DNA from 2 places in the Thiosulfativibrio zosterae genome. Region 2 is predicted to be linked to the other one. Evidence: predicted binding sites of a transcription regulator. Region 2 holds the regulator's gene; the other holds the start of a gene.
The links. The regulator PhoB, encoded in region 2, activates phosphate uptake and scavenging genes when phosphate is short. The targets are predictions, from matches to a motif close to GNNTGTCATAAAACTGTCANAT.
Positions count from the first base shown of each region.

Region 1: the regulator PhoB is predicted to act here: its motif matches at 4,333-4,354, upstream of tkt (transketolase).

Region 1 covers NZ_AP021888.1:517,972-532,903, forward strand. The annotation lists gene THMIRH_RS02045 (efflux RND transporter periplasmic adaptor subunit) at 1-490, shown strand, start outside; gene THMIRH_RS02050 (efflux RND transporter permease subunit) at 493-3,699, shown strand; gene THMIRH_RS02055 (rhodanese-like domain-containing protein) at 3,769-4,209, opposite strand; gene tkt (transketolase) at 4,615-6,603, shown strand; gene gap (type I glyceraldehyde-3-phosphate dehydrogenase) at 6,675-7,676, shown strand; gene THMIRH_RS02070 (phosphoglycerate kinase) at 7,833-9,029, shown strand; gene pyk (pyruvate kinase) at 9,228-10,670, shown strand; gene fba (class II fructose-bisphosphate aldolase) at 10,784-11,848, shown strand; gene THMIRH_RS02085 (hypothetical protein) at 11,926-12,144, shown strand; gene THMIRH_RS02090 (type II secretion system protein N) at 12,405-13,124, shown strand; gene gspD (type II secretion system secretin GspD) at 13,145-14,932, shown strand, end outside.
Region 2 covers NZ_AP021888.1:750,762-765,693, forward strand. The annotation lists gene THMIRH_RS03200 (efflux RND transporter periplasmic adaptor subunit) at 1-642, shown strand, start outside; gene THMIRH_RS03205 (efflux RND transporter permease subunit) at 667-3,990, shown strand; gene glnA (type I glutamate--ammonia ligase) at 4,318-5,724, opposite strand; gene THMIRH_RS03215 (ABC transporter permease subunit) at 6,012-8,282, shown strand; gene pstA (phosphate ABC transporter permease PstA) at 8,294-9,934, shown strand; gene pstB (phosphate ABC transporter ATP-binding protein PstB) at 10,023-10,841, shown strand; gene phoU (phosphate signaling complex protein PhoU) at 10,860-11,597, shown strand; gene phoB (phosphate regulon transcriptional regulator PhoB) at 11,627-12,322, shown strand; gene phoR (phosphate regulon sensor histidine kinase PhoR) at 12,454-13,761, shown strand; gene THMIRH_RS03245 (inorganic phosphate transporter) at 13,791-14,932, opposite strand, start outside.

The DNA of each region.
Region 1 (14,932 bases), 230 kb from region 2:
TTATGGATACAATTCGTTGGAGCTTAAAGCCAAGTTGCCTGTGTTTGTGATGCCATCGGTTTATCAGAGTTTTGCCAGCGGCTATGCTTTGCAAGCCAATGCCAAGGTAGCTGGCATGAATGTCGAATTGCCTTTGGTGCGCTTAGCGGGAGAGTCTTCTAGCAGCGGTGTAGATGCCTATTTTAAACTGCCAGAAAGCCTAAAAATAACCAGGCCTGGTGATTTGATGCAGGTTTCTTTGGTGGGGCAACCGCAAGAACAGGTGTTTGCCGTGCCTTATTCTGCCATTTATGGCGCAGACAGTATTTATGTGGTTGAAGCGGGTGTGATGCAGGTTAAGACTGTGCAAAACTTGGGCGAAACGCAGGTCAATGGCGAAGCCTATGCGTTACTAAAAGATTCGACTGGCTCTATTACAAACGGCACACAAGTGGTGGTGACGCATTTGCCAAATGCCATTAGCGGACTTAAAGTGGCGGTGGTGCAGTAATCATGACAACTCAAGACACCTCGCACAATACAGAGCATCAAAAGGTAATGCGCCCCGAAGCGCATGAGGGCGATTTTGCCGGTTACCACCCTAAGCACGAAAAATTTAAGTCGCATGGTTTTATCGGCATGTTTGCTCGCCATAAGGTGGCGCCCAACCTGTTGATGATTATCATGATCTTGGCGGGTATTGTGGCCTTGATGAAACTCAATGTGCAGTTCTTTCCAAATTTTGAATTGGATTATGCGTCGGTGCGTGTGGTTTGGCCGGGGGCAAATGCCGAAGATGTTGAAACCTCTATTACCGCACCCATAGAGCGTGTTTTGCGCAATTTGGATAATCTAGATGAAATGACCTCGACCTCGGCAACCAGTGTGTCCTCGGTGACTTTGAAATTCAAAGAAGGCACCAATATGATTGAGGCGAAAGATCAAATCAATCAAAAGGTCAGCGAATTACGCAACTTGCCGCAAGATGCCGAGAAGCCGGTGATTGAACGCATAGTGCGCTACGAATCGATTGCGCGTTTGTTGTTGATTGGGCAACAGGGTTCGGTTGAAGAAATGCGCCATTTGGCGCGTAAGTTTGAGCGTGAGCTGTTAGATGCCGGTATTGATAAGGTGAATTTCAAAGGCTTGCCTGACGAAGAGATGGCCTTAGAAATATCTCAACGCCAATTGCAAAATTACAATTTATCGCTCGATCAAATCAGCAGTAAAGTGGCGGGCATGAGTCGTGATTTGCCAGCGGGCTCGGTGGGCGATGCCGACAGTGTGCGGGATATTCGCGCGATTCAACAGGGTCGCAATGAAATGGACTTTAAGCAACTGCCTTTGCTTAACACAGATGCACAACAAGTTAAGTTGGGCGATGTGGCCACCATCGAGCGCCGTGCCAAAAAAGATGCCGCAGAGCTCTGGGTGGAAGGGCATCCCGCCATCGAAATGCAGTTAATGCGTTCTGAGTCGGGTGACACTTTAAAATCATCCAAAATCATGCAAACCTGGTTGGCTAAAACTGAGCCGACCCTACCTCAAGGTATGCAATTTAAGGTTTATGACGAAACCTGGTCTTTGGTGAATCAGCGCATCATGTTATTGGTGAATAACGGGATTGGTGGTCTGATTTTGGTGGTGTTAATTTTGTATATTTTCATGAACGGTCGCGTCGCCTTTTGGGTGGCGGTAGGGATTCCGGTGTCTTTTATGGCGACCTTGATGATTATGTATTTGGCGGGCGGCAGTATCAATATGGTCAGCTTGTTTGGGCTGATTATGGCGCTGGGGATTATCGTGGACGACGCCATCGTGGTGGGCGAAGACGCATTGGCGCATCATGAAATGGGCGAGTCGGCTTTACGAGCCGCAGAGGGCGGAGCGCATCGTATGTTGGCACCGGTAACCGCTTCATCGATTACCACGGTGGCTGCATTTTTGCCGTTGATGATGATTGGCGGGGAAATGGGCAATATTTTATTTGCCATCCCTTTAGTGATTATTGCGGTCATTTTTGCATCCTTGTTAGAAAGTTTTACCATTTTGCCGGGGCATTTGCGCCATGCGCTTCACAAGGTTAAGCCCGTTGAGCCGGGTTCGATTCGCTATCGCTTAGATGGGGTGATTGACCATTGGCGTAATGTGCAGTTTCGTGGGGCCATTCGTTGGGTGTTGGCGCACCGAGCCATTACCATTGCGGCAACGGTTTCGATGATGATTTTTGTGATTGGATTATTGGCGGGTGGTCGCCTAGCGTTTGTATTTTTCCCATCACCTGAGTCGATAAAACTCAATGCGGATGCACGCTTTGTGTCTGGCACGCCTGCCGAAGTGAGTCAGGCCTATGTGGATCATTTGTACAAGGCGTTGTTAGAAACCGAGCAAGAACTTGAACCCGGCATTTTAAAAGTGGCGGTGGTGCATTACAACGAAACCTCAAGACAGCAGGGGGCGAATTTCAGTGGCATTAACATTGAATTGGTGGAGCCAGATCAGCGTAAAACCCGTAATGAAGAATTTATTCGCGTTTGGCAGTCTAAAGCTGGCACTGTCCCGGGATTAGATGTGTTGACGATTGAAGCGCCACGCATGGGCCCTCCGGGCAGTGATTTGGAAGTGAGATTATGGGGTGTTGAGCCACGCGACTTAAAACAGGCAGCCTTAGACTTGCAAGAAGTCTTAGGGCAAATTCCGGGTGTTATTGGCGTGCGCGACGATTTGCCCTATGGCCGTGATCAAATGGTTTATGAGTTGACATCGCATGGCAAAGCGCTTGGGTTTACGGTGGCGAATTTGGGTCAGCAATTATCAGATGCCTTCTCTGGGCGCTTGGTGCAGATCTTTACCGATGGCGAAGATGAAGTCGAAGTGCGCGTGCAATATCCTAGAGATGAGCAAGCAACGATTGCGACGATGGGGCGAATGCAAGTGGTTGCTCCGAGCGGTGAAAGAGTGGCTTTAAGTTCGGTCGCCACCTGGAAAACCCAACGCGGTTTTGATGCGGTGCGTCATGTGGATGGTCGCCTCGCAGTGACCGTGATTGCAGAAGTGGATAAAAGCGTGAATAACGCCAATCTCATTTTGGCGCAGCTTAAAGAAAGTACATTGAAAACCTTGGTTGAAAATTATGGTTTGCAATATTCATTAGAAGGTCAAAATGCGCGTCAAGCAGAAACCATGGGCGATATGAAAATCGGTTTATTGATTGGTTTATCGATGATTTATATTGTTTTGGCTTGGGTGTTTGCATCCTATGCATGGCCATTGGTGGTGATGTTAGCCATTCCTTTTGGATTGGTGGGCGCTGTGCTTGGGCATTGGTGGTTGGGTATTGATATGACCATCTTATCGATGTTTGGCTTCTTTGGTTTATCAGGGATAGTGGTTAACGATTCTATTATTTTGGTGAGTTTTTATAAACGCTTGCGAGAAGAGGGAATGGCGGTCAATGATGCACTGGAGGAGGCGTCTGTTCAGCGTGTTCGGGCTGTATTGTTAACTTCTTTAACCACTATTGCAGGGCTATTGCCTTTGTTGTTTGAGACCTCATTACAAGCGCAATTCTTAATCCCTATGGCGGTGTCAATTGCTTTTGGTTTGGCTTTCTCAACCATTTTGATTTTGTTGGTCATTCCTGCAACCTTATCTTTTTATGAGTCTTGGCAAGAAAAGCGCCAGAAACAATCGGCGCAATTAGTTGAGCAGGTTGCCTAAGTTTTGAAGGGCTGAAAGGCTAAAACAAAAAAGGGTTGCTATGCAACCCTTTTTTGTTGGCGTTCAAAACTATTCGTTGGTATAACCTGGGTTCCACGGATGGTCACAGCGAATCAAACCGTTTTCAATCGGCGGGGTAGAAATAGCGCCACCAAAAGCTTTCCAGGCATTAAATCCACCACTTAAGTTGACCACATTGGTGTAACCCATTAGGTGCATGGTATAGGCAGCTAAAGCGCCTCTTCCGCCAGCCTGGCAAAAAATAATCCAAGGTTGGTTAGGGTCTGAGAGTTCGGATTGGTGTCCGTCAAAACACATATCGCATTTAGGTTCTAGTAAACCGCGCGGTATGTGCAAAGACATGGGGATGGTTCCATCTAGATATTCCGAGGCTTCGCGAACATCTAATAATTTATAACCTTGGCATTGGAGATTGGCCACTTCGTCGCAGCTAACTTCTTTTATCGTTTCTTTGGCAGTCGCTACCAAATCTTTTAATCTGAGTGGCATAAATCCTCCTAGGTATCAAAAAAATTATGACATCACAAATTTTAGCACAGCTTTAGTGCATAAAAAGGCTATCAAACCGCTTTCATAAAATATTCAAATTAAGGTCACAAAAAACATTGATGTGATTTTCATGCGGCTGTCATTTAAAGTGAATAGGCTTGATGTGCTAAATTTTTTAAGTAACTTAGTTTGTAGGATTTAAAACAAAGATTTTGAGTCCAAAGATAAGAAAACTTGATGATTTTGCTGATTTAAGCGACAATGCACGTCCTAATCTTTAGCTTGTCTGTGAATTTTGTTCGCACGAAATTCAAAATTCAGCTTTTAAGTTGTTGAATTTAAAAGAGCTTAGGCTGCTGAAAAGTCAAGAAAACCGAATTTTTATAACTTTGAGGGAAGTTGCCAATGTCAACTCGTAGAGAACTTGCTAATGCTATCCGTGTTTTAAGTATGGATGCTGTTCAAAAAGCTAATTCTGGTCATCCAGGTGCCCCAATGGGTATGGCGGATATCGCCCAAGTATTGTGGAATGACCACATGAAATACAACCCAACCAATGCTAAGTGGGCTGATCGTGACCGTTTTGTACTATCAAACGGCCATGGTTCAATGTTGCTTTATTCACTATTGCACTTGACTGGTTTTGATTTAAGCATGGAAGACATCAAAAACTTCCGTCAACTTCACTCTAAGACCGCGGGTCACCCAGAATATGGTTATGCCGATGGTATCGAAACAACCACAGGTCCTCTAGGGCAAGGTTTAACCAATGCAGTAGGTATGGCGATTGCAGAGCGTACTTTAGCCGCACAATTCAACAAACCAGGTCATACAGTTGTTGATCACAACACTTATGTATTCATGGGTGATGGTTGTTTGATGGAAGGTTTGTCTCACGAAGCGGCTGCGATGGCAGGGACTTTGGGGCTAGGTAAATTAATCGGCTTCTGGGATGACAATGACATCTCTATCGATGGTCACATTTCTGACTGGATGGAAAAAAGTGTTCCAGGCCGTTTTGAATCTTATGATTGGCATGTTATTCGTGATGTTGATGGTCATGATGCTGAAGCAATCAACAAAGCCATTATTGCAGCTAAGGCTGAAACCAATAAGCCAACTTTGATTTGTACGCGTACGACCATCGGTTTCGGTTCTCCAAACCTATGTGGTTCTCATGATTGTCACGGTGCACCTCTAGGGCATGACGAAATCAAATTGACGCGTGAAAACCTAGGTTGGACGCACGAGCCTTTCGTGATTCCTGAAGAAATTTATGCAGGTTGGGATCACAAAGCTAAGGGTGCGGCAGATGAAGCAGCTTGGAACGAAGCCTTTGCTGCTTATGCGTCTGAATACCCAGCTGAAGCGGCTGAATTTAAGCGTCGTATGGCGGGTGAATTGCCAGCGAACTTTGAAGTTGACATGGATAAGTTCATCGCTAAGGTTCAAGCCGATATGCCAAACATTGCTTCTCGTAAAGCATCACAAAACGCCATTGAAGCCATGGGGCCATTACTACCAGAAATGTTCGGGGGTTCTGCTGACTTAACTGGTTCTAACCTAACTAACTGGTCAGGTACGGTTAAAGTCAACCATGCAAACGCTAACGGTAACTACCTATCTTGGGGTGTTCGTGAGTTTGGTATGGCGCACATGATGAACGGTATGGTATTACACGGCGGTTTCAAAGTGTACGGCGCAACTTTCTTTATGTTCATGGAATTCATGCGAAATGCATTGCGTATGTCTGCTCTAATGAAGATTGGTACTATCTATGTTTACACTCACGATTCTATCGGTTTGGGTGAAGATGGTCCTACGCATCAGCCAGTTGAACAAATGGCCACTATGCGTGTGATTCCAAACTTCCAAACTTGGCGTGGATGTGATGCGATTGAATCAGCGGTTTCTTGGAAAGTTGCGGTGATGCGTAACAATGCGCCAACAGCGTTGGTTTTCTCTCGTCAAAACCTAACGCCTATGCCTCGTACAGCTGAACAAGTTGCGAACATCGAAAAAGGTGGTTATGTATTGAAAGATTGTGCGGGTACGCCAGATGTTATCTTGATTGCAACTGGTTCTGAAGTTGGTTTAGCGGTTCAATCGGCTGAAGCTTTAGCGGGCAAAAAAGTACGCGTGGTTTCTATGCCATGTACCAATGCATTTGACGAACAAGACAAAGCTTACCGTGATTCAGTATTAATTCCGGGTGTTAAGCGTGTTGCGATTGAAGCCGGTGTTGCTGAATCTTGGTACAAGTATGTTGGTTTAGATGGCGGCATCGTTTGCATGAAGTCATTTGGTGAATCAGCACCTGCGCCTGCTTTATTCAAAGAATTTGGTTTCACGGTTGAAAATGTTGTGGCCACAGTTGAGTCAGTTTTAGCGTAATTTTAAGTTAGTAATTTTTGTAATCCAGGCCTAAAAATAACCAGGCCTGGTGATTTTAGGAGAAAAAGTAGATGACAATTAAAGTTGGTATCAATGGTTTCGGCCGTATCGGTCGTATGGCTTTCCGTGCAGCAGCAAAAGACTTCAAAAACATTGAAGTGGTTGCGATTAACGATCTTTTAGATCCAGAATACCTAGCTTACATGTTGAAGTATGATTCTGTTCACGGTCGTTTTGACGGTGATGTTTCTGTGGTAGACGGTAACCTAGTGGTTAACGGTAAGACTATCCGTATCACAGCTGAGCGTAATCCTGCGGATTTAGCTTGGGGTGATGTTGGCGCTGATTTGGTTATCGAATGTACTGGTTTCTTCTTAACTGAAGAATCTTGCCAAGCGCACATTGAAGCCGGTGCTAAGAAAGTTGTGCAATCTGCACCTTCTAAAGATGCTACGCCAATGTTTGTTTACGGTGTTAACCACACTGAATACAAAGGACAAGCGATCGTTTCTGCGGCCTCTTGTACTACTAACGGTTTAGCACCTGTGGCTAAAGTATTAAACGACAGCTTTGGTATTAAGCGTGGTTTGATGACAACTGTTCACGCGGCTACTGCAACTCAAAAAACGGTTGATGGTCCTTCTTCTAAAGATTGGCGCGGTGGTCGTGGTATTCTTGAGAATATCATCCCATCTTCAACAGGTGCGGCTAAGGCGGTAGGTGTTGTTCTACCTGCGCTTAAAGGTAAGTTGACTGGTATGGCTTTCCGTGTACCTACTTCTGATGTGTCAGTGGTAGACTTAACGGTTGAGTTAAACAAAGAAGCGACTTACGAAGAAATCTGTGCTGCTATGAAAGCCGCTTCAGAAGGTTCTATGAAAGGTGTTCTTGGTTACACTGACGAGTCTGTGGTTTCTACAGATTTCCGTGGTGATTCTCACCCATCTATCTTTGACGCTAAAGCCGGTATCGCATTAGATGCTACTTTCGTTAAAGTGGTTGCATGGTACGACAACGAGTATGGTTACACTTGTAACATGATGCGCGTTGTAGAGCATGTTGCTAACAACTAATCGAAAGAAAAGTTGACGAGGAAGGCGGTTTTTACCGCCTTTCTTTCAATCAGTTTTCTTTTAAGTATTGTTCAGTGCTTAAACGAAAATTTATTGTTAAAAACCAACAGTATTCGCATTCTGCTAATACTTCATTAATCAAAAAGAGGACTTACTATGTCTGTTATCAAGATGTCTGATTTAGCCCAAGCTGGCAAACTCGCTGGCAAACGCGTACTAATTCGTGAAGACTTAAATGTACCGATTAAAGATGGAAAAGTAACTTCTGATGCGCGTATTCGTGCATCTATGCCGACCATTAAGATGGCCGCTGAAGCGGGTGCTAAGGTTATGTTGATGTCTCATATCGGTCGTCCAGAAGAGGGTGTTTATGATGAAGCTTCATCACTAGCGCCTGTGGCTAAAGACTTATCTGAAAAACTAGGCAAAGAAGTTCGTTTGATCAAAGACTATATTGATGGTGGATTTGAGGTTGCTGATGGTGAAGTCGTTCTTTTAGAAAACGTGCGCTTCAACAAAGGCGAAGGCAAAAACACAGAAGAGCTTTCTAAGAAATACGCAGCCCTTTGCGATGTTTATGTTATGGATGCTTTCGGTACTGCTCACCGTGCGCAAGCCTCAACGCATGGCGCGGGTGCATTTGCAGACACCGCATGTGCAGGTCCTTTATTGGCAGCTGAGTTAGAAGCCCTAGGTAAAGCATTGCACAATCCAGCGCGTCCTTTAGTGGCGATTGTTGGGGGTTCAAAAGTATCTACTAAGTTAACAGTTTTAGAATCTTTATCTGAAAAGGTTGATCAGTTAGTTGTGGGTGGTGGTATCGCTAACACCTTCATCGCAGCCGCTGGAAACAATGTAGGTAAGTCTTTATATGAAGCAGATTTAATCCCTACTTGTAACAAATTGAACGAAATTATGTCTGCGCGTGGTGCAGCCATTCCTTTGGCAACAGATGTTGTAACGGGCAAAGAATTCTCGCCAACAGCCGCTGCTGAAACTAAAAATGTTTCTGAAGTGGTTTCTGATGACATGATTTTTGATATCGGTCCAGATTCAGCCGCTGAATTAGCAGCAATCATCAAAAATGCTGGCACAGTGGTTTGGAATGGTCCAGTAGGTGTGTTTGAATTTGACCAATTTGGTGAAGGCACAAAAGCCATCTCTATGGCGATTGCAGAATCTTCAGCCTTCTCTATCGCAGGCGGTGGTGACACTCTAGCTGCGATTGACAAATACGGCATTGAAGATCAAGTGTCTTACATCTCAACTGGGGGCGGTGCGTTCTTAGAGTTTTTAGAAGGCAAAATCCTACCAGCCGTTGAAATGCTAGAAAAAGCAGCAGCTAAAAAATAATCGAATTTTCGATTAAAAACCACCAGGCCTGGTCATTTTTCAATGTGTCAGGCCTTGTTTTTACAACTATTTGAAGTCTATTACCAAGCGTTGAAAGACAAGAGGATGTCACGGACAGTGAACTTAATGTGAGTTTCTTGTTCGAGTCATCTTGCTTTCATTTGGAATAGCAAAATTTGATATAAGGAATTAAGTTAAATGGCATCAGGATTAAGAAGAGCCAAGATTGTCGCCACTTTAGGGCCAGCGACTGACCGCGAAGGCGAAATGGAAAAAATGATTTTGGCAGGTCTGGATGTTGTGCGTATTAATATGTCGCACGGCGAGCCAGAAGAGCATATCGGTCGCGCGAATCGCGTTCGTGAATTGGCAGAAAAATATGACCGTCAAGTCGGTGTATTAGTCGATTTACAAGGTCCTAAGATTCGTATTACCCGTTTCAGAGATGGGTTTATCATGTTGAAAGAAGGCGATAAATTCGCACTCGATAACAATGTTGATAAATACGAAGGTAACCAAAACGAAGTTGGTTTAACCTACAAAAATTTACCCTATGACTGTAAAGCAGGCAATCGTTTACTACTGGATGATGGCCGTATCGTGATGGATGTTGACAGTGTTGAGGGTGAGCGCGTTAACTGTACGGTTGTTGTGGGTGGAAAGTTATCCAATAACAAGGGTATTAACCTAATGGGTGGCGGTTTATCGGCAGCAGCGTTGACTGAAAAAGACAAAGAAGACATCCTAACTGCGGCTAAGATTAACTGTGATTATTTAGCCTTATCTTTCCCGCGTTCAGCCGAAGATGTAGAAGAATGTCGTGCATTGGCTGAAAAAGCCGGTTTGTTCTGCAGTATAGTTTCGAAAGTAGAACGCGCTGAAGCCGTTGCCGATGATTTTACCTTAGATGGAATTATTCTAGCCTCAGATGTCATTATGATTGCCCGAGGTGATTTAGGGGTTGAAGTCGGTGATGCACAGCTTCCTGCACTACAAAAGAAAATGATTAAACGCGCCCGTCAGTTAAATCGTGTCACCATCACGGCAACGCAAATGATGGAAACTATGATTGATAACGCTATACCGACTCGTGCGGAAGTGTTTGATGTGGCCAACGCGGTTATGGATGGTACGGATGCGGTTATGTTATCTGGCGAAACCGCTGTTGGCCATTCTCCAAGCTTGGTCATTAAGACCATGGGTGAAATTTGTCGCGAAGCAGAAAAATCACGCTCAACCCGTGAATCAACGCACCGTATTGACGAATCCTTTACGGCTGTGGATGAAACCATTGCTATGGCTGCGATGTATGCTGCCAACCATTTTAATGTGTCTTGTATCGCCGCCTTAACAGAATCGGGTAACACACCCTTGTTAATGTCGCGTATTAGTTCTGGCATTCCAATTGTTGCTTTAACGCCGCATTTAGCAACTCGCCGTAAAGTTACCATGTACCGTGGTGTTTATCCTTCAACAGTGGATTACACCGGCTTAACTGACGAAGAAGTACAAACCAGTATTATTAACCAACTTAAGTATCGCAATATTGTAAAATCGGGTGATACTATGTTGATCACTCGTGGACAAGCTCGTGGCGCCATGGGTGGCACGAACCAGTTAGAAATTGTTAAAGTTCCTTAATTGCAACCTTAACGCTTTTTACTTAAACAAAGATATTTCAACCGGCTGAGAAGCTTGTTAAAATAACTAAATTAAACCATTTTTTAATAAACCAACTAGAGGAGTCACGCACAATGGCGATGATTACACTTCGTGAATTAATGGACTACGCAGCAGAACACAGTTTTGGTATGCCTGCGTTTAACGTAAACAACATGGAACAGGTTCGTGCCATCATGCGCGCTGCCGCTGCCGTTGACTCTCCAGTAATCCTTCAGGGTTCTGCAGGTGCGCGTAAGTATGCGGGTGAGCCAATGTTGCGTCACATGATCGCAGCCGCTTGCGAAATGTACCCAAATGTTCCAGTTGTTATGCACCAGGATCACGGTTCTGATGTTGGCGTATGTTTACGCGCAATCCAGTCTGGTTTCACATCAGTTATGATGGACGGTTCTTTAATGGCCGATATGAAAACACCAGCTTCTTATGAGTACAACGCTGGAATCACTGCTGAAGTGGTTAAGATTGCCCACGCAGGTGGTGTATCTGTTGAAGGTGAGCTAGGCTGTTTAGGTTCTCTAGAAACTGGTAAGATGGGTGAAGAAGATGGTCACGGTTCTGATGATGTTTTAGACCATTCTTCATTGTTAACTGACCCAGAAGAAGCCGCTCAATTCGTTAAAGATACTAACGTTGACTGTTTAGCGGTTGCAGTAGGAACTTCTCACGGTGCTTACAAGTTCACTTCTAAGCCTTCTGATGATGTTCTAAAAATTGATCAAATCAAAAAAATCCACGAGCGTATTCCAACAACTCACCTTGTAATGCACGGATCTTCTTCTGTTCCAGAAGATTGGCTAGAAATCATCAACAACTACGGTGGTGACATGGGCCAAACTTACGGTGTGCCAGTTGAAGCCATCGTTGAAGGGATTAAGTACGGTGTTCGTAAAGTTAACATCGATACTGATTTGCGTATGGCATCTACTGGTGCAATCCGTAAACACCTACACGACAACGCTTCAAACTTTGACCCACGTAAATTCTACAAAGCAGCTGAAGATGCCATGATGGAAATCTGCAAAATGCGTTTCGAAGCTTTCGGATGTGCGGGTCACGCTTCAAAAATCAAATCACTTGGTTTAGAAGAAATGCAAGCACGTTATGCAAAAGGTTCTTTAGATCAACAAGTTCGTTAATTCGACATTGATTTGAATCAATCTAAAAGCCCGAGTTTATCTCGGGCTTTTTTGTATGGATAAAAAAAGGAAAAATTATGTGTGTTGGAATCAGTCTAGCCCTGACTTTTTTAATGGCCTATTACACCTACGCAACGCTAGTCGATTACAGTCTGGCACAAACAATCAACGAACAAACCGTCGTTGTGGCCAATGGCATGGAAATGATTGAAGTGATTTGGCCAGTGATGTTTTTGGGTGCTATTGTAGGGGTAATGCTGATGTTGGTATGGATGAAATATAAAAAGATTCTGTAATAAATGGATATATTACTTATCTTAGGAAGTATGAATAAAAAAAACTGATTTTGACAATTAAAAGTTAGTGTTGGTAAGTGCTACTTTCATTAGGTACAATCTCTTTTTATTTATTGATAGAACTATAAAAAGGTAACTCCCCTTTGGATAAGCGTTTTAAAATTTTTTCAGTGTATTCAACAGTCTTTATCAGTGTAATCACTGTTTGGATGCTAGGTAAATTGATCGCAGAAAGCTTACACATATCTTCAGGTTATCCTATGCCTCAACTCAAAGCACAAATCAATTCAACAAATACTTCTGGGGTAGATTCTTATTTATTTGGTCAGGTTGTGAAATCTCAAGCAACATCAGTTGTAAAACCCATGGCCATTTCACAAGAAGTTGTTGCAACCAAACTAAACCTAAAACTACTCGGGATTATTGATTTAGGTGATCGAGGTGTTGCTATTGTTCAGAATGGGGGTAAAACTCAAGTTGTTGCGGTTAATGAAGAGTTTATGTCTAAGGTGATTTTATTGGATGTGTTTGCTGAGGGGATTTTGATTGATAATCGCGGTAAGCGGGAGCGTTTATTGCTTGAGCAAGATGCCAATCATTTGGTGAGCAAAGTCAAAGAAAAAGAAGCTGTCCCCGTCGCCTTAGTCGGGCGTTTAAATGAGGCGGAGCAAGAGCAACTAAATTCTATAGGGGATACTTTACGCAAGTCGCCTATGTCCATCTCTAAATATATTAAGTTTCAACCTTTAAATGAAAACGGCCAGTGGGTTGGCGTTAAGATATGGGCTAATTCAGATCCTAAACTCTATAAAAGTTTGGGCTTTGAAGAAGGTGATATTTTGCGCGAAGTAAATGGCAACTCTATTCAAGATATGGTGAAAGATCCTAAGCTGTGGCAGACTTTCTTGAATTTAGATCAATTTGATTTGGTGGTGGATCGCAATGGGTCGCCACAAATGATTAATGTTAATTTTCGATAACGAATACAAAGACACACTAAATGAAATTCTTTAATACTCGATGGCTAGCGGCCAGTTGTTTAATACTCAGTTTTGCAATGCCTCAGGCATTGGTGGCAGCACCTGTTAACAGCCCACTGGCTCAAAACAAAGTTCAACTCACCCAGAGTTTTCAGCAAGCTGAACTGGAAACCGTTATCGAGGCGGTTGCTAAGTTAACTGGTAAAAACTTTATTATTGATCCACGCGTTAAAGGCAAGGTAACCTTGTATGCCCCAGAACCCATGGCGCCAGAAGACTTATATGAAACTTTGCTTTCTATTTTAAGAGTGCATGGTTTTGTGGCAATTCCGGGTAAAACGGCCATTCAAATTATTCCAGCCAATACCGCGCGTGATCAAGTGCCTTATGACTTTAAGGGCGCAGAAGAAAGTGATTGGATTACAGAGGTTTTAACCGTCAACAATGTTGATGCTTCTAAGTTGGTTGCGGTACTGCGTCCATTGGTGGCGCGTGATGGACATTTAGTTGCTTTATCTGACAGTAACAAACTGATTATTACCGATAGTTTGATTAATGTTGAGCGTGTTAAAACGATCTTAAAAAGAGTGGATGTCGATGAGTCTGCGGGCTATGAAGTGATTAAATTAGAATATGCTTCAGCAGAGGATTTGGTGCAAACTATTAAGAAAATTGCGCCAAAATCGGCCAGTAATGCTGTCAATATTTCTTTTGATGAACGCTCTAATAAAATCATTATGGCTGGCGATTTAACAAAGCGTCGCGAGATTCGTATTCTGATTGCAGAATTGGATGTCAAAGTGCCTTCCGAGGGTAATGTTCAAGTCATTTATTTACACTACGCCAAAGCCAAAGATTTGGTGCCTGTGTTGCAAAAAATTTCAACTAACCGCTCTTTACTCAATTCAGCAGCGGCGAATGATGGCGGGGCAACCGAAGTGCCTGCCACCGCAGAAGCGACTGCGGAAACTAAACCTTCTGGGGTTAAAGTCACGCAGTTAGATGATAAAACTCTAAAATCACGCATTAGCATCGAAGCAGAAGAGCGCATGAATGCAATTGTTATCAGTGCGCCACCTTCGGTGGTCACCGCTTTAAAAACCGTGATTAAACAGCTGGATATTCGCCGCGCACAGGTCTTGATTGAGGCTATTTTGGTTGAGGTTTCTGAATCAAAGCAGGCAGAGTTAGGCGTGGAATGGGGTGCTGCTGGACCCAATGGCGTGGGTTTGATTAATTTCTCAGGCACTTTACCGACAATCGTTGGTAGCATTGCTGCGGGCACGCCTGCTACAGGAGTCACCGCATTGGGGCGAGGTGCCAGTACAGTGGTTGGCGAAGTGAGTGCTGATAACACTGGTTGGGGGGCTTTAATTCGTGCACTCAACAGCGACACGGGATCAAACATCTTAGCAACACCCTCTTTGCTCACTTTGGATAACGAAGAAGCCGAAATTGTCGTGGGTAAAGAAGTACCCTTTCAAACAGGCAGTTATACGGGCACAGGCACTTCAACCACACCGACCAATCCCTTTAATACCATTGAGCGTAAAAATGTTGGCTTAAGTTTAAAGGTGACCCCGCAAATTAATGAAGGCAATGAGGTCTTTTTAGAAATTGACCAAGAAGTCTCCGATGTTTTGCCCAAAGGCGATGCGGTTGATATTCAAACCTCTAAGCGTCAAATCAAAACCAGCATTATTGTGGGCGATGGCAATATGATTGTGTTGGGTGGTTTGTTAAGCGAGAAAGAAACCGAAGTCGAGTCAAAAGTACCAGGCCTGGGTGATTTACCCTTAATTGGTGGG
Region 2 (14,932 bases):
ATCAGTTTGCAATATAAGGTTGCGCAAGAAAACTTAGTGGCCGCGCAATCTGGCTTAAATCAAGCCGAAGCGCAATTAAAGTATGTGAATGTGCGTGCGCCGTTTGATGGCGTTATTGTTGAGAAAATGGCGGTTGCGGGCGACTTGGCGGCACCTGGCAATCCAATTGTGGTCATTGAAAACTTAAAATCTTTAAGTGTGCAAACGCAAGTTGCTGAAGACTTGTTTGCGGTATTGCGCCCTGAAGATGAAGTGGATGTGGTGATTGATGGTCAAAAAGAATTATTGAAAGGGACTATCTATACCTTGGTGAGTGCGGCAGATCCAAAAACGCGTACGCATACCGTTAAGTTAAGCTTGCCGGCCATTAACAATGTCAATTCTGGCACCTTTGCGCGCGTTAACTTCCATCGCGGTGTTAGACAAACCATGATGGTGCCAACTTCTGCGATCGTTGTGCGTTCTGGGATTCAGGGCGTGTTTGTGGTCGAAGACCAAAAAGCTTCATTTCACATGGTGCGTTTAGGTGAAACCATTAACGATAAAATTGAAATTCAATCTGGCTTGTCTTTAGGGGATGTCATCGTTGTTGATAATAATGTCAGTATGTTGAATGGCGATATTGTTGATGTGGTTAAGTAACAGTTGGTGATAGGAGCTTAAAGCATGTCAGAAATTCAAAACTCAAATCCCGCTAAAGAAGAAAAACTCAATATTGCGGGTAAATTAGCTAAGGCGTTTATCCATTCAAAAATCACTTTGATGATTATGATTGCAGTGACGCTTGCGGGAACCTTGGCTTATGTTGTAACGCCAAGAGAATATAATCCGCAAATCATTGTGCCAGCGGCCAATATTATCGTGCCTAAAGGGGGGGCTACCCCTGAAGAAGTGCAAAACATGGTGGTTAAACCTTTAGAAACCATTATGGGCGCTTTGCCTGGGGTGGATCATACTTTTGGTTACGCTTCGAACGATTTTGGTGTGGTCACGGTTCAGTTTAAAGTGGGTGAAAATCAGGTAGATAGCTTGGTTAAACTTTATAACCAGCTCATGCAAAACCTTGACAAAATGCCACCGGATACCCAACAACCGATTGTGCGTCCGATTAATGTTGACGATGTGCCTATTATGACCTTGGCGGTGACTTCTAATGAACTTTCAGGTTTTGATTTGCGAGATGTGTCACTGAAGTTAATCGAAAATCTTCGTAATATTCCTGGGGTGTCTTTCACCGATGTGGTGGGTGGACATCGTCGTGCCATTAATGTTTGGTTAGATGCGCGCAAGATTGCCTTAACCGGTTTATCTTTAGAGCAAGTCAGTGACATGCTGTTAGGCAGTAATGTGTCCTTGCCCGTGGGTAGTTTGGTGAATAACAATGTTAACCATTTGGTTCGTGTGAATGGTTATTTGGGCAGCGCAAAAGAGGTAGGCGAGATAATTATCGGTGCTGATTTAGGGCGTCCAATCTATCTAAAAGACATTGCCGAAATTACTGACGGCCCCATGGAAATGGATATAGATACCCGTATCGGTTATGGCCCTGCATCTGATCATGTGGTGCGTGGCGAACAACCTGCCGTCACCATTACCATTGCTAAAAAACCAGGGACCAATGCGGTTACCGTGGCGAATGCTGTTTTAGAACAATTAACAGAATTAAAACGCAGCGTTTTGCCAGCCAATGTTGAAGTGTCGGTCACTCGTAATGACGGTGAAAAAGCCAATGCTGCGGTTAATTTGTTGATGGAGCACTTGGGCATTGCCGTAGGTTCGGTCATTATTATTTTGGTGTTATTCTTAGGGTGGCGTGAAGCAGGCATAGTGACTTTTACCGTGCCGTTAATTTTATTCATAGTGTTGTTTGTGGGCTATATCTCAGGGCAAACTATTAACCGTATCACGCTGTTTGCATTGATTTTGTCTTTAGGTCTATTGGTAGATGCGGCCATCGTGGTGATAGAGAATATCCACCGGCACATTCATAATGGCTTTGACCCAGAAAAATTTGACGAGGTCATGATTAAGGCAACCAATGAAATTGGTAACCCGACGAATGTCGCGACCTTTGCGGTTATCTTGGCTTTTATCCCGATGATGTTCGTAACCGGCATGATGGGGCCATTTATGGCACCGATTCCCTTTAATGTTCCAGTTGCCATGATAGCCTCGTTGGTGATTGCATATATTTTAGTGCCTTATGCCGCTTACCGTTGGTTGGGTAAAAAAGCCATTCGCGAAATGCAAGAGCGCGAAAGTATGATGGAGCATCATGTTCACAAAGAAGATTGGATGCAGAAACTCTATGTCAAAGCCATTGTGCCTTTGATAGAAAGTCGCACCAAGCGCAATATCTTCTTGTTTGCGGTCTTGATGTCTTTGTTTGCTGCCATGTTACAACCCGCTTTACAGTTCTTGCGCAGTGATGGCATGAATAATCCGCTGCACCCATTGGGTGTTGAAGTCAAAATGTTGCCTTATGACAATACCAGTACTTTCCTAGTGCAAGTGGATATGGATGAAGGCACGGCGCTCGAGGCTACCGACCAAGTGGTTCGTAAGGTGAATGAAGTGATTAAAACCACTGAGCATGTCACCGATTACAGTGTGTATTTAGGGCAAGCGGCGCCAATCGATTTTGCGGCATTGGTTCGTGGGGACTTGATTAAGCAAGGGTCAAATTTCGCGCAAATTCGAGTCAACTTGGTGAATAAGCATCGTCGAGATGAATCATCGCATGAAATTGTAATGGGCTTAAACGAACGACTAGAGTCTGTGCGTAAAGTTTATCCTAAAGCCAATATCAAACTTTATGAAACGCCGCCAGGGCCACCAGTCACAACTCAAATTATGGCTGAACTTTACGGTCCAGACTATGATAAGTTGCGCGAAGCTGCACTTGAGTTAAATGGTACTTTCAAAGGTATTTACGGTCTAATCAATGTTGATGACTCGGTGAATGCGGATACGAAAACTTATGAAATTAACATTGACCGTGTAGAAGCCAATCTTTTAGGGGTTGCTCCGGCAGCGGTTTCTAAAATGTTGCGCGACTATATCAATGGGTTTGAGTTAGGGTATATGCACTTAGACAATGTGCGTGAGCCAGTGAATATCGTGGTGCGTTTACCTCGTTCTGAAAGAACGGTCCCCGAGCAGTTATTGTCTTTGCGTGTGCAGTCTCGTGCGGGGGCAGCCGTGCCTATCTCAGCTTTAGCCAGTATCAAAGAAGTGGTTCAGGCCAAACCGATTATTGGTAGAGATCAGCACAGAATGGTGATGATGGGTGGTGAGTTATTAAAATCATCGCCTGTGTATGCCGTGCTGTCATTAGATAGCATGATTGATGAAGTGGCCTTGCCAAAATCAGGGGTTACTTTCCATACCGCAAACCTAGGGTTTGTAACGGCGCAACCGAAAGATGTGATGGATTACACCTTGTTATGGGGCGGCGAAATGCGCTTAACCTTAGATGTGTTCCGTGATATGGGTAGTGCGTTCATCGTGGCATTGATTTTCATCTATTTGATCTTAGTCGGTTACTATAAATCCTTCATGATGCCGGTGATTGTAATGGGTGCTATTCCGCTAACCATGATTGGGGTTTTCCCTGGGCATTGGGCAACAGGGCAAGCGTTTACAGCCACTTCAATGATAGGGGTGATTGCTTTGGCGGGTATCGTGGTTCGTAATTCGCTGTTGTTAATCGACTTTATCTTGGATTATCGCAATGAAGGCTACAGCCTAAAAGATGCGGTTATTGAAGCTGGTAAAGTGCGCTTTAGACCGATTCTATTGACAGCCTTAGCCATTATGTTTGGCTCCATGATTATGGTGACCGACCCAGTATTTGGTGGTCTAGCGGTTGCACTGATTTTTGGAACGCTGTCTTCAACCGTATTGACGCTGTTGGTCATTCCGTTGATGTATTTCATCTGGCAATGGCACGGTGGGGTTAAATACATCGAAGGTGATGTTAAACGCTGATTAAAGCCTGTTCATTAAGAAACCCGCTGCGAGCGGGTTTTTTATTGCCGCCTCTAAAGCATCAGGCTGAAGATTAAATCGTTTGGTTTAGATGCAAACCAACCCTTTGTCTATAGTTGCTAAGAGAGAAGCGGGGTTGCTGATAAAGTTAACGGCTGTTTGCTCAATAGAAAGCCCTATTTGAAACAATTTAAGCCTGCTGGTGCGTCTAAATTGTTCAGGGCGTGCGGATAAGTTAATTGCCATGGACAAGGCTTACTCGGAGCAATAAAAAACCCCGCAAGCGGGGTTTTTTAAGTTTCAACCAATAGGTTTGAAGAGTAACTCTTATAAAGAGTAGTACATATCAAATTCAATTGGGTGAGTAGTGGCGCGGAAACGAGTCACATCTTTCATTTTTAATGCAATGTAAGCATCAATCGTTTCATCATCCATTACGCCGCCCATTTTCAAGAACTCGCGGTCTTTATCTAAGGCGTCTAAGGCTTGATCTAAAGAAGAACAAACCGTTGCATAGGTTGCTTCTTCTTCTGGCTCTAGATCGTATAAATCTTTTTCAGAAGGAGCACCTGGATCAATTTTGTTTAAAATACCATCTAAACCAGCCATTAAGCTTGCAGTGAAAGCTAAGTATGGGTTTGCTGTAGGATCTGGGAAACGAAGTTCTACACGACGCGCACGCTCAGAAGGTGCATAAGGAATACGAATAGAAGCTGAACGGTTTTTACCAGAGTAAGCTAACAGGATAGGAGCTTCAAAACCTGGAACTAGGCGCTTGTAAGAGTTAGTTCCTGGGTTGGTGAAAGCGTTTAATGCACGAGCGTGCTTGATTAAGCCACCAATGTACCAAAGAGCTTCTTGTGAAAGACCTGAGTAAACATCACCAGCAAAAATGTTTTTACCATCTTTAGATAAAGATTGGTTAATGTGCATACCAGAACCGTTATCTCCAACGATTGGCTTAGCCATAAAAGTTGCTGTTTTGCCTAGAGCGTGACAAGTGTTGTGTACAGCGTATTTTAGAATTTGCACTTCGTCAGCCTTAGCCGTTAAAGTGTTACCACCCACCGCTAATTCACACTGACCACCGTTTGCAACTTCGTGGTGGTGAGCTTCAATTGTCAAGCCCATTTGTTCAGCCATGGCACAAATGTCAGCGCGTAGTTCATGTAATTGATCTACTGGAGGCACTGGGAAGTAACCGCCTTTAACTTTTGGACGGTGACCCATGTTACCGCCTTCAAATACTTTTTCAGAGTTCCATGCGGCTTCTTCAGAGTCAATCTTAACGAAAGAACCTGTCATGTCAGCGCCCCAACGAACATCGTCAAATACGAAGAATTCTGGCTCTGGACCAAAGAAAGCTGTGTCAGCAATCCCAGTTGATTTTAAGTAAGCTTCAGCTTTCTTAGCAATTCCACGAGGGTCTTTGTTGTATGGCTCTAAGGTTGAAGATTCTAAAATCATGCAACGGATAATGACAGTTGGGTCGTTAGTGAATGGGTCCATAACCCAGCCATCTGTTTGAGGCATTAGGATCATGTCTGAGTTGTGAATGTCTTTCCAGCCCGCAATAGAAGAGCCGTCAAAAGTAGAACCTACTTCAAAAAAGTCTTCCGTAATACGAGATGCAGGAATGGTTACATGTTGTTCTTTTCCGATGGTATCAGTAAAGCGTAAGTCCGCCCACTTAACATCGTTTTCTTTAATGGCATTGATAATTGCTTGTGGCATTGTTCATCCTTTATTGCGTTGTGACTTTTAAAAAGTAAAAAATATCGTTATTGATAATAGCGTGAAACATGCCAAATTTCCAATAATTTTAAGAAAAAATTTAACTTGTTGTTATTAAAGATATTGTTTTAGGTGGGGGTATTTCAAGGGGCTTAATCAAGCTTGATTAACTGCACTTGTTTGGTGTTTTTGCACTTAATTGGCGCACTGAATAAGTGAGGGGTTTCATCTAGTTGTCATATTGCATCAGTAAAATTGGCAAAAATTTCAAAGTACTAGGATCTATTATGTCAAACCAGGTTCATGAAGCATTAGACAAAGCCTTGAAAGGCCCGCTTTTCGATCGAAGAGTGAGAAGACGCAACCTTAAAGATTCGTTGTTGGGTAGCGGTATCAAGATTGGGGGCGTTGCTATTATTGCGGCAGTGCTTTTAATTATGTTTTTTCTGATTTATGTTGTTGGGCCCTTATTTACTTCAGCCAAAGTTGAAGAAGTGAATCATTATGCCGTGCCGGGTGGTAAAGAGGCTAAAACACTTTATTATGGTGTTGATGAATATAAAAGTACTGCTTTGCGTTTTACGCAATCAGGCAAGCTATATGGCTTTAATTTGCAAACGGGTGAAGCAACCACCGAGGCCACTTTGCCTTTAAAGGGCAATACGATTACCAGTTTCTCGATTATCAGTGATGTCAGCGATTTATTGGCTTTTGGTTTGTCAGATGGTTCTGTATTGTTTGCCAAATATTCTTACAAAGTGAGTTATCCAAATAATGTTAAAACCATTACACCTGCGGTTGAGTTTCCTTTCGGTAGTGAGTCTATTACCTTAGCAAAAGGCGCCATTACAAAATTAGCGGTTAGAGCAAATGATTCGGCGGTGGTCATAGCTTTTCAAGAAGCCAATTCAAAAAACATTCATCTTAAAAGTCTAGCCAAAGAAACTTCTATGTTTGGCGATGATGTTACGCTGACAGAAGATACTGAAAGCGTATTTGAACAGCAAATGATGCCCGATTATTTAATGCTGGATGGCAGTATGCGTAATCTGTATTTGGTGAATCAACAGGGCGTTATTAATTATTACAATGTAGCCGATTTAGAAAATCCCAAACTGCTACAACATATCAACGCCTTGTCTGGCGATGAAAAGATTTCGTCAATTCGTTTTTTGTTGGGTGAATATTCTTTAATGATGGGAACCAATGAAGGGCGTGTCTATCAATATTTTCCAGTACGTAATGCCGATAATATTTTTCAATTACAGTTGATTCGTCAATTTGAAAAATCAAACTCGCCGATTGAAATGATTACCATTGAGCAAGGGCGTAAAGGCTTTGCCACGATTGATGGCACAGGCAGATTTGATTTGTTCCACTCCACTTCAGAAAGACATTTAGAGTCAATGGAAGTGGATGAAAAAGGTTTGTCTTTCGTGACCTTAGCACCGCGTTCAAATGGTGCTTTGGTGGAAACCAAAGACGGTCACCTTAAAGTGTTTGATATTGAAAATGAACACCCAGATGTGTCTATGAGCAGTCTGTGGGGCAAGGTTTGGTATGAAGGTTATGAAGAACCTGGTTATACCTGGCAGTCTTCATCAGCCAGTTCAGACTTTGAGCCTAAGTTTTCGATGGTGCCTTTAACCTTTGGTACTTTAAAAGCGGCTTTATATTCCATGCTATTTGCAGTGCCGATTGCCGTTTTGGCGGCAATCTATACGGCATTTTTTATGGATACCAAAACGCGTCAGTGGGTTAAGCCCTCAGTAGAGCTCATTGAGGCTTTGCCAACAGTTATCCTCGGGTTTTTAGCGGGTCTGTGGTTGGCACCACACATGGAAGCGCACTTGTCGGGATACTTTGCCATCATCCTGTTGGTTCCGTTAGGCGTTCTTTTGTTTGGTCTTGCTTGGTCAAAACTTCCTGAGCCTATTCGCTTAATGGTTCCAGAAGGCAAGCGTGCCGTTTTAATGATGCCCGTTGTGGTGCTTTTGGCCTATATCGCATTGCAATTAAATTCGCCGATTGAAAACCTGTTCTTTGATGGCGATATGCGCCATTGGTTAACCGCATCTGCCGGTATAGATTTTGACCAGCGTAATGCATTGGTTATCGGCTTTGCGATGGGCTTTGCTTTAATTCCTACCATTTTCTCGGTGGCTGAAGATGCTATTTATAATGTCCCTAGCTATTTGGTTAATGGCTCTTTAGCCTTAGGTGCCAGCACTTGGCAAACCATGGTTGGTGTAGTTTTACCAACAGCCAGCCCTGGGATTTTCTCAGCGATTATGCTCGGGTTTGGGCGTGGTGTGGGTGAAACGATGATTGTCTTAATGGCATCAGGCAATACGCCTTTGATGGATGCCAACATCTTTGAAGGCATGAGAACGCTGTCGGCCAACCTTGCGGTAGAAATGGCAGAAGCCGAAGTTTACAGTTCGCATTATCGAGTTTTGTTCTTGTCGGGGTTAGTGTTGTTTATCTTTACCTTTATGTTTAATACGTTGGCCGAGGTTGTGCGTGAGCGCATGCGTCGTAAATATGGTTCACTGTAAGGAGTTTCGTCATGAAAGATTGGTTTAAAAAGGGCGAACACTGGATTTGGTTTAGTGCCTCTGCCGTGAGTATCAGCGTTGTTTTGGTTTTTGGTCTGTTGTTGATGATTTCATACAAAGGATTGATTCACTTTTGGGCGCATGACGTTTACACCTATAACATTACGCAAAGTAATGGTCAGCTAGAAAATATTGTGGGTGAGTTGCATGACACCAAGCTAAAAGAATTTACGCAGGCAAATGGTGAAGTTAAAAAGATTCCACAGTTTCTCATGAAAGTGGGTAACCGTGACATTTACGGTATCGATTTCCGTTGGATCAACACGGCAGATATCGTGGGTCGCCAAGATGTTTTGGATGATGGTGTCACCGTGATTGAAAGAACTGAGTGGGGTAATGTTTACGGCCATTTGGTTGAGGTGCGTAAAGCCGGTGCGGTGCTTGCCAATCAAGATAATGCCAAAGCGGTACTCATGGATTTAGTTGACCAGGGAACGGCGCTGAATGCAGAAATTGCTCACCTTGAAAAGGTTGTGATTGGCGGGATTAACTACAAGCTAGAACAATTGCGCTTAACGCAAAAGAAACTAGAAGCTAAAAATGCCTTTACAGCCGAAGCCGCTCAAGAGTTGGCCGACGAAAGTGCTCAGTTGAATGCGCAATTTAAAACAGAACAAGACAAGGTTAAGTTGCTCTATCAGCAATCAAATGAATTAGGTTCTGCCGTTTTAAAAATTGCTGGCGGTCAAGCGCTGAATGTACCGATTAAAAATATCGTCAGATTTTGGCAGCCTAATAATATGAATTATGGCGAGAAGGTCGGTTTCTTCTTTAGCTCTATCGGACATTTTTTACTAGACGATCCTCGTGAAGCCAATACAGAGGGGGGCGTGTTGCCAGCCATCGTGGGAACCATTACCATGGTAATGTTAATGGCGATTTTGGTCACACCTATGGGGGTGATTGCCGCGATTTATATGTCTGAATATGCCAAAGACGGCACAGTGTTGCGATTGGTGCGTATCTCGATTAACAACCTAGCGGGTGTACCCTCGATTGTGTTTGGTATTTTTGGTTTGGGCTTTTTTGTGTACATTATCGGGGGCTCGATTGATGACTTGTTTTTCAGTTATGCCTTGCCCAGCCCAACCTTTGGAACGCCTGGTTTGTTGTGGGCGGCGTTAACCATGGCTTTATTAACCTTGCCAGTGGTGATCGTGTCCACTCAAGAAGGGTTGTCGCGTATTCCTAGAGCTTTACGAGAAGGTGGTTTGGCGTTAGGCGCAACTAAGTCAGAAACCATTATGCGTATTGTTTTACCAATGGCGACACCGGCTATTATGACAGGATTGATTTTGGCGATTGCCCGTGCTGCAGGGGAAGTTGCGCCTTTAATGTTGGTTGGGGTTGTGAAATTAGCGCCTGCCTTGCCAATCGATTTGAATACACCCTTTATCCATTTGGATAGAAAATTCATGCACCTAGGTTTCCATATTTATGATGTCGGCTTCCAGAGCCCGAACGTTGAGGCGTCGCAACCTTTGGTGTATGCAACCTCATTACTCTTGGTGCTAATTATTGTCGGATTAAACTTAGGCGCCATTACGATTCGTAATCGTCTCAGAGAAAAATACAAATCGCTAGATAATTAAAAACCTTTGCACGAATCAGTATCAATAAATGTTTACCCAGATGAAACGGGTAATTGAGTTAAAAATTTTTAATAGTTAGGGTAGTCAAATGGCCACAGAAAATATGAGTATTGCAATGGACCGAAGCCATCGTGGTTTATCATTGCAAGATGAGAAAGTCGCAATACAAGTGCGCGATTGGAATTTATATTATGGTTCAAAGCGTGCGCTCAATTCAGTCAGTATGGATTTACCAGAAAACCGAGTGACGGCATTTATCGGGCCATCAGGGTGTGGTAAATCGACTTTATTGCGCTGTTTTAACCGCATGAATGATTTGATTGATATCGTTAAGGTTGATGGCCAAATGCTGTTACATGGCGAAGATATGTATGCCAAAGAAATGAATGTGGCAGCTTTGCGTCGTCGTGTGGGCATGGTGTTTCAAAAGCCAAATCCGTTCCCTAAGTCGATTTATGAAAATGTTTGTTACGGCTTAAGATTACAAGGCATTAATGATAAGCAAATCCTTGATGAAACGGTTGAGTGGGCTTTAAAAGGTGCCAATCTTTGGGATGAGGTCAAAGACCGCTTGCAAGAAAATGCCCTAGGCATGTCGGGTGGTCAGCAACAAAGATTATGTATTGCTCGCGCCATCGCAATTAAGCCAGAGGTTTTATTGTTGGACGAACCCACTTCAGCCTTAGACCCCATCTCAACTCTCGCGGTTGAAGAGTTAATTTTTGAGCTGAAAAAAGACTTTACCATTTTGATTGTGACCCACAATATGCAGCAAGCAGCGCGTGTTTCTGATTACACTGCTTTTATGTATATGGGGGATTTAATCGAATATACTGACACTGATACGCTGTTTACCAATCCACAAGTTAAGCGTACCGAAGATTATATTTCAGGACGCTACGGCTAATAATAAGGGAGTTTTCTCATGGAAAAAAAAGAGTTTAACAGCCATATTTCAAATCAATTGAATCGTAATTTAGAAGATTTGTTTAATCATATTTTAGAAATGGGTGGATTGGTTGAAGTTCAGCTAGAAACAGCGTTGCAAGCCTTAGGCGCAGGCGATGTTGCCAAGGCCAAAGAAGTGATTGTTTTAGATAAGGTGGTCAATCAAGCCGAAATGGAAATTGACCGATTATGTGCCAGAGTGTTGGCGCGTCAACAACCAACCGCTTCCGATTTGCGTTTAATTTTAGCAACCATTCGTATCGCCATCGACCTAGAACGCATGGGCGATGAAGTGGTTAAAATTGCTAAGATGATTATTAAGTTTAATGAAGAATATGCCACGGCTTGCAGAGATTATTCTGGCTATGCAGAATTATTAGATATTGCAACACGCTCTAATAGCATGCTCAAAACTTCATTAAATGCCTTCGCAAGAGTCTCTACCGCAGAAGCCTTGGATATAGTGAATCAAGAAGAAGAGATAGATGTTATTTATAAAAATGCCTGCGACAAAGTGACCAATGACTTCAAAGCTAAGCCTGATCAGGTGGAATGTTTATTAGAAGTGATTGGCGCCTTAAGAGCAACCGAAAGAGTCTCTGACCATGCGCGCAATATTATGGAAAGCATTGTGTATTTAGTGCAAGGCCAAGATGTGCGTAGTATGGACGAAGAGCGCTTAATGGCTTTTTTAGCTGAAATTCGTGAAGATTAATTTCTTAATCGAGAGCGGGAGTGGAATGAATGTCTGAACAAACCATTTTAGTGGTTGAAGATGAAGCGGCAATTCGTGACATGTTGAACTTTACCTTGTCTGCTGCCAATTACAAAGTAATGGAAGCACCGAATGCCGAAACTGCCTGGCAAATGCTCAATCAAACTCAGCCAGATTGCGTGTTATTAGATTGGATGTTGCCTGGTGTGAGTGGGGTTGCTTTGGCGCAGCGCATCCGTAATCATGAAAAATTTGCCACCATGCCCATCGTTTTATTGACGGCACGCGGTGACGAAAGTGATCAGGTGCAGGGCTTTGAAGCGGGGGCGGATGATTATGTGGTTAAACCTTTTTCACCTCGCGCTTTGGTGGCACGCATTAAAGCCTTGTTGCGCCGCCAAACCTCTGAATTAGAGTTTGTGGATGTGTTAGCCCAAGGCGCTTTACGATTAGATTTGTCAAGTTACCGTTTTACCGCAGGCGACAACGAGGTTAAATTGGGGCCAACAGAATTTAAGTTGATGCAATTTTTCATGAGCCATCCCAATCGGGTTTATACGCGACTGCAGTTGCTCGACCAAGTTTGGGGAGAGCATGTGGTGGTAGAAGAGCGCACGGTGGATGTGCATATTCGTCGTTTGCGTAAATTGTTAGAGCCAGTCGGGCAAGCCGATATGATTCAAACTGTGCGTGGAGCGGGTTATCGATTTTCAGCTTCAGAGTAACCCAAACTTTCGCTGATACTATAAATCTCACTTTTAGCTTCAAAAAAGCCCTAAAATTAACCAGGCCTGGTTGTTTTTAGGGCTTTTTTGGTTTCTAAGACCCTTTAAATTATGATCAAAAGGACCCTGTGTTGGAATTTAAAATATCAAACGGTATCTCTCGCGAGCTGACTTGGATTATTGTTTCGTTATGGCTGTTTTTGTTGTTTGCCTGGATAACCGACGCTTGGATTGAAACCTTAATTGCGTATGTGTTGTTTTATGTGGCGCGTAACCTCTGGAGTATGCTGAAGTTTGAGCGCTGGATGCGCGGTGGCACCCAAGCGTCTTACCCGCCAACATCAGGGCTTTGGGGCGAATTAAGTTATTTGGTGTCTAAGAAGCAGTTGGCATTGGAGAAACATGCCGATTTAATCAACTATAAGTCAGAGCAATTTCGTGCGGCGTCGATGAGTTTACCGACCGCAATCTTGTCCTTAAACAATCAGCATCAGATTGAATGGTTTAACGAATCGGCACAAAAGATTTTATCCATTCGGCACAGCGATGTTGGACGCAAAATTGAAACCCTGTTGCGTTATCCTGATTTTATTCGTTACTTAAAGTCGCAAAACTATCAAACCCCGATTTTTCTAGATGCGCTGTCTTCGCAAAAGCGGGTTTACAGTTGTCAGATTTTTGAGTATTACCACAATCATAAATTGGTGGTATTTGAGGATGTTAATGAGCTTTACAATCTGGCACAGATTCGCCGTGATTTTGTGGCGAATGCATCTCATGAGTTACGCACGCCCTTAACGGTTTTGAGTGGTTATTTAGAAATGATGATCGATATGCCATCTGAAGAAACCCAAATGTGGCAAAAACCACTCGATCAAATGTTCCATCAAGCCAAACGGATGCAAAGCATTATTGAAGATTTACTCACCTTGTCATCCATTGAATCAGATGTGTTATTAAAAGCGCCGGAAGCGGTGGCGGTTGATGACATTTTACAAATTATGGCGCGCGATCAATTAGCCATTTATGGTGAAGACTATGAGTGGCATTTTGAGATAGCCGAACATTTAGGGCTTAAGGGGTATGCAGAACCCTTGAAAAGTGTTTTTTCAAATTTAATATCCAATGCGGTGCGTTATACCCCGAAAGGCGGAAAGATTCAGGTGCGATGGTATCGTGATCAGCAGGGGGCGCATTTTGAGGTACAAGATACGGGTATCGGTATTCTCAAAGAACATATTCCGCGTTTAACAGAACGCTTTTATAGGGTGGATACCGCGCGGTCAAGAGATACCGGTGGAACAGGATTGGGCTTGGCAATTGTAAAGCATGCCTTAGAAAAGCAGGGCTCGTTTTTAGCGATTGAAAGTCAGATTGGCAAGGGGTCTATTTTTAGCTGCGTTTTTCCAGCAGAGAGGGTACTCACCTTAAAGGATTAAGGTGAGTGAGCTTTCAGGCAGTGAACGGATTAGGGCAACATCATGCCACGAATCATAAAGTAAATCAGTGCGGCCAACAGTGCTGACATGGGCACGGTAATCACCCAGGCAGCCACAATTTTTAAGAAGGCAGAACGCTTAACCAATTCTTTTTGATAAACCTTGTTTAAAGATTTACGCTCTTTTTTCGACAGCTGAACATCCGCTTCTTTTTGTTTAAGTTGTGCCAACATTTCTTTTTTCTGAATCAATGAGGCTTTTTCGAAGCGTTTAATAAAGGCTTCGGTTTCTCGTTGGTCAGCGCCCATGTGATGGTCACGGATTTCTTGAATGGTTTTGGCGTAACTACGCTTGAGGTATTCTCTTAAAAAGCCCACCCCAAAAATGCCCCCCACAGCGATGTGCGTTGAACTCACTGGTAAGCCTAACTGTGATGCCACAATCACCGTAATCGATGCCGCCATGGCAATCGAAAAAGCGCGCATTTGATCCAGCTCGGTAATTTCAGAACCCACGGTTTTAATCAATTTAGGGCCAAATAACAATAAACCTAAAGAAATTCCGATTGCCCCAATCAGCATAATCCACAGCGGAATGCCTGCTTTACTGGACACTTCATGAGAGTTAATGGCATCGTTAATGGCGGCTAAAGGACCAACGGCGTTGGCCACATCATTGGCACCATGTGCAAAACTTAGCAGTGCTGCGGCAAAAATTAAAGGAATGGTGAACAGGCTGTTAACACTGTCTTTTTCATTTTTTAAGTTGACGGATTGTTTAGCCAGTACCGGTTTTACGATTAAGTAGGTCGCTATGGCAATGGCTAAACCGATGGCTGATGCGGTGTAAAAATCGGTTTTCCAAATGTGTTTAAGGCCTTTCATAATCAGATAGGTTGAAAACGCCCAAGCCATAATGGCAATTAAAATAGGAACCATTTTCCTAGAGGAAGCAATCATGTCAGATTGATAGGTGATGCTGCGTTTAATCCAGTATAAAAAGGCTGCGGCAATAATACCGCCGATAACGGGCGAGATAACCCAGCTGGCAGCAATGGCACCCATTTTGTCCCAGTTGGCAATGCTCCAACCTGCTGCGGCGATACCTGCACCTAAAACACCACCGACGATAGAGTGGGTGGTGGAAACGGGCGCACCCATCGCGGTGGCAA